One region of the Burkholderia sp. FERM BP-3421 genome, then DNA from elsewhere that is predicted to be linked to it. Evidence: riboswitches for the same ligand, from Rfam matches in the RefSeq annotation. Region 1 holds a riboswitch; the other holds the start of a gene.
What was found. Region 1 has a riboswitch for cobalamin ahead of cobG (precorrin-3B synthase). Riboswitches for the same ligand answer to the same signal wherever they lie in the genome.

Region 1 (2,390 bases):
GCGCCGCGCGCGCAAGCGCGCGGGCAGCATCGCCAGATGCCGTTCGCCACCGACGACCAGCGCGGCGTCGAACAATGCGCGGCGCGCGGCGCGGCCAAGGCCCGCGTAACCGTCGTCGCCGATCCCGACCACCGTCAGCCAGGTGGTCATGCTTGCTTCCCGTTCCATGATTCCGTCGACGTTGCTGGCGGTGTGGTGACAAAGGAGGAATGATACAGCGCGATGCGGCGCGGGCATGCGCTTGCGGCGACCTCGGCCGGGTTGCTGTCGCGGCGTGGCCGGCGCGTGTCGCGACGGTTTTCGGATTCGACGGCGCCTGCAAACGGCGCGTTGCTTCGCGCGGCCGTGCGGCACGCCGACGCCGGTCGCAACGGAGCCGATGAATGAGTCCGGCGCTTCCACTCAGCCCGTGCCGGGCAGCGCCGTCGGGCCGCTGCCGGCGTATGCCCGGCGCGTATAGCGTCCGCTTTCGGATTCGACGACGTGCTCAGCCGGTCGCAAGAGAGCCGGTGAATTGAGTCCGGCGCTTCCGCCAGGCCCGTGCCGGGCAGCAGCCTCGGGCCACTGCCGGCGTATGCCGGCGCATATCGCGCCGGTTTTCTGGTACGACGACGTGTGCAATCAGCGCTTCGCTTCGCGCGGCCGTGCGGCACGCCGACGCCGGTCGCAATGGAACCGATGAATGAATCCGGCGCTTCCGCCAGGTCCGTTCCGGGCAGCGGCGCGATACGCATGCCCGCATGCGCAAGCCGTATTCACGCGGCGCGCGGGCACGCCGCGGCCGTCGGCCCCGCAACGTCGCGCCGAAAGCAGATCCGTCGTCCCGCCCGATGCTCGGCGGCATCCGCATGCCCCCCGCCTTCACGTCCCCGCCGAATTTATTTGATTCCCTGCAAACCCTTACCCGGCAAGGCCCGACCAGAATCGGGTATGCTACGGCGTTCGTTCGCCGGTGCCCGTCAGGGCCTAACAGGGAACGCAGGATGCCGCTTCGCGCATCGCTGCGGCTGCCCCCGCAACTGTGCGCAGCGAGTCCGCGCGCCAGCATGCCACTGGCCCTGCCGGGAAGGCCGCGCGCGGGCCCCGACCTGCGAGCCAGGAGACCTGCCGGCGTGGTTTTCGTATGTGACGGTCCGCGTCGGACGGGGTGTGCCGACGCCGCCATGCCAGCCGTCCGCGCGCGCGGACGGCGCGGGCCGCCGCGCACACCGACCCGGTGCCTCTTTGACTCCAGCCGACTCCACTGCCGCCTCCGCCCTGCCCCGCGCGTCCGCGTGCCCGGGGCTCGTGCGCATCGTCGCGGCGCGCGACGGCGGGCTGTGCCGGATCCGCCTGCCCGGCGGCGCGCTCGACGCCGCCCAGGCGCGAGCGATCGCCGCGGTCGCCGAGCGCGACGGCTCCGGCGCGATCGAGGCGACCAACCGCGCGAATCTCCAGCTGCGCGGCGTGCGCGCCGGCCGCGAGGCCGCCGTGACCCGCGCGCTGCGCGACGCGGGGCTCGGCCCGCGCGTCGCCGACGATGCCGACGACGCCTGCGTCGCCGCGCGCGACGACGTGCGCAACCTGTTGCTGAGCCCGACCGCCGGCCGCGACCCGCACGCGCTGCTCGACAGCGCCGCGCTGGCCGGGCCGCTGCTCGCGATGCTGCAGAGCGAGCAGCGCCTGGCCGCGCTGTCGCCCAAGTTCTCGCTGCTGCTCGACGGCGGCGAACGGCTCGCGGCGCTCGATCATCCGCATGATCTGTGGCTGTCCGCGCTGCTTGACGCGCGCGGCGAACGCTGGCTCGCCGTCGGCCTTGCCGGCTGCCCGCCCAGGGCGGGCGCGCCCGATGCGCGCCCCGCGCTCGCCGCGATCCGCCCCGAGCACGCCTGCGCCTTCACGCACGCGCTGTTGTGCGCGTTCGTCGCGCTCGCGCCGCCCGACGTCACGCGCATGCGCGCGTTGCTGGCGCGCGAATCGGCCGAGGCCCTGCTCGCGCATGCCGCCGCGCATACGCCGCACACCTGGCGCCGCGACCCCGAGCTGCACGCCTGGCGGCGGCCCGATCCGGACCTCGCGCGGCGCTTCGGCATTCACCCCGAACACACGCCCGACACCTGCCATGTCGGCGCGCAGGCGCCGCTCGGCCGGCTCGACGCGGCCGGCCTGCGCGCGCTCGCCGGGCTCGCCGCCCAGGACGGCGACGGCACGCTGCGCATCACGCCGTGGCAAGGCGTGCTGCTGCCGGGCGTGCCGCGCGCGGCGGCCGGGCGCGTCCTCGCGCGGCTGCATGCGCTCGGCTTTGCGTGCGACCCCGCGCAGCCGCTCGCCCATCTCGTCGCCTGCGCGGGGTCGGCGGGCTGCGCGCGCGCGCTCGCGGACACCAAGCAGGATGCGCGGCAGCTCGCCGC
Region 2 (2,390 bases), 930 kb from region 1:
ATCGGAATAGCTGGCCGTGACCTTCCAGTGCTCGGTCACGTCGAGCCCATAGCCGAGATAGTAGCTGTTGGCGCCGCCGAAATCGGAGTACTGGTCGCGCCGCACGTTGGCCTGGAACTGGCTGTTCCCGAAGCGGCCCGTGTAGCCGAGCCAGCCCGAATTCACATGACGCTGCGGCGCGGCGAACACGTCGGAGTCGAACGCCTGGTCGAGCCGCTCATAGCCCGCCTGGATGCGCTGATCCTTCAGCGGCGCGAAATCGTTTTGCCAGGTGTACTGGCGGTTGTCGGTGTTGAAGTGATCGGTATAGGCGCCGTTCAGCCAGGACTGGCTTCGATCGTTGCCGCTCGCGACGCGCAGATGCGTGGTCCACCAGTCGGTCAGCTTGCCGTCCGCGAACGCGGCGATCTGCTGCACCTTGGTATACAGGCTGTTGAGATCGGTCGGCTGCCCGTAGGCATTGTCGAAGCTGGTGTCGCCGTTGCTCTGGAAGTAGCTGACACCCGCGCTCCAGCGCGCGTTGAAGCGATGCTTGAGCGACGCGGCCACGCTTTCGTCGAGATAGCCGTTCGCATTCGGATTCGCCTGCGGCTGCCGGACCGGATCGATGGCCGAGAAGCCGTCGGTCTTGTCGCGCGACAGCGACACGCTGAAGGTCGTGTCGCCCGCCGCGTCGAGCCGGCCCGACACGCCCGCGGTCTGGCTCTGCGTGTGATAGCTGCCATAGCCGACCGAGAAGTTGAAGCGCGGCGGATGATCGCCGCCGTCCTTCGTGAACACCTGCACGACGCCGCCGATCGCGCCCGAGCCGTACAGCGACGACACGTTGCCGTTGACGATCTCGACCCGCTCGATCTGGTCGAGCGGCAGCTGCGCGATCTGCGCCTGGCCGAGGCTCGCCGAATCGACCCGCACGCCGTCGATCAACACCAGCGACTGAGTCGACTGCGCGCCGCGCAGGAACAGGCTCGCGGTCGCGCCGGGCCCGCCGTTGCGCACGATCTGCGCGCCGGGCGCGAGCGCGAGCAGGCCGGGCAGATCGGTCGCATTGCTGTTCTCGATGTCCGCGCGGGTAAACAGAGTGGTTTGCGGCAGCGCGTCCGCGAGCGCTTGCGGGGCACGCTGCGCGGTCACGACGATCGGCTCGAGCTGGGTCGGCGCGGCGGCGGACGAAGGCGGCGGGGAAGAAGCAGGCGGCGTGCTCTGCGCGACGGCGGCGCACGGCAGCCCGGAACACGCGACGAGCGCGGCGCGGGCGATCTGGGTTCGCATCGATGAATCCTGTTGAACGGTGCGGCCCCCGCCTCCCCGCAGGTTCCGCCTCACGAGGACGGCGCGCATCGCGCGTCCGCCCTCCCGCCCTGGCCGGTATCCGGGCTGGCGGCGTCACCGCCCCGCCTTCCCGCGCGCATCGCGCAGTGGCCGCGCGGCAAACGCCGCGCTTGTGGGGACAGCTGGCATCGCACGCGATGCGCCGCTTACCGTTGCGGGGGCAGCGCAGGTTGGCCGGTCCTGGCGGACCGTGCGCCCTGCTTCCCGTTTAACCGCGTGCGCGTGCACGCGAGCACCAAAGCGGCGCCAGTGTAGGAGCGCGGGTGCCGGCCGTCAAGAAAGCCTCCCGCGCGCCGCGCGCGCCCCCCAGCTCGCGGGATTTGACCCAGATTTGTCGCAAAATTCGCATCAACACGCATGAACGTTACGTCTCGATACGATCCGGATCTCGGGTTGGACGATAATCCGCGCTAAAATGCTGGGTCTTTAGAGGACGCAGCAGATGCTCAACGAACTCGAAACTCTATCTCAAAATATTGGCCGTTTGATCGCGCTGAACAAGCGTCATCACACGGAGCGGCTCGCGCTCGAAGAGCAGCTCGCGCAATTGCGCACGGAAGCGGAAGCGACCCGCACGGAACTCTCGCAACTGCGCGAGGAACGCGACGCCCTTGCGGCGGAGCGCGACGCGCTGTCGGCGAAGATCGACGATGCCCAGGTGAAGCTCAATGCGATTCTCGAGAAGCTGCCGCGCGCGAAGAACGCGCCGGACGCGGAAAACCAGCTCGACCTGCTCGACCCGCGCGATGATGCGCGCGAGGGCGGCCCGGCCAGCCACGGAGAACATGCATGAGCACCAAGCAGATCGAAGTATCGATCCTCGGTCAGGCGTATCGGCTCGCCTGCTCCGCCGACACCGAAGCCGCGTTGCTCGAGGCGGTCGCGCGCGTCGATGCGGAGATGTCGAAGATCCGCTCGAACAGCTCCGTGCGCGGCACGGATCGCATCGCCGTGATGGCCGCGCTGTCGCTCGCGTCGGAGCTTTTGAGGCTGCAACAGAGCGTGCGGCACGGAGAAGCATTTCCCGCGGAGGAAATCCGGCGTACAATGCATCAAAT

Region 2: it holds a riboswitch for cobalamin, as region 1 does, so the genes downstream of both, Bsp3421_RS25610 (TonB-dependent receptor domain-containing protein) here and cobG (precorrin-3B synthase) in region 1, are expected to answer to the same signal.

The regions. Positions count from the first base shown of each region.
Region 1 is NZ_CP117782.1:1,219,119-1,221,508, forward strand. It holds gene cbiE (precorrin-6y C5,15-methyltransferase (decarboxylating) subunit CbiE) at 1-150, opposite strand, end outside; cobalamin riboswitch at 934-1,126, shown strand; gene cobG (precorrin-3B synthase) at 1,225-2,390, shown strand, end outside.
Region 2 is NZ_CP117782.1:2,144,768-2,147,157, forward strand. It holds gene Bsp3421_RS25610 (TonB-dependent receptor domain-containing protein) at 1-1,272, opposite strand, end outside; cobalamin riboswitch at 1,347-1,587, opposite strand; gene Bsp3421_RS25615 (ATPase) at 1,775-2,125, shown strand; gene Bsp3421_RS25620 (cell division protein ZapA) at 2,122-2,390, shown strand, end outside.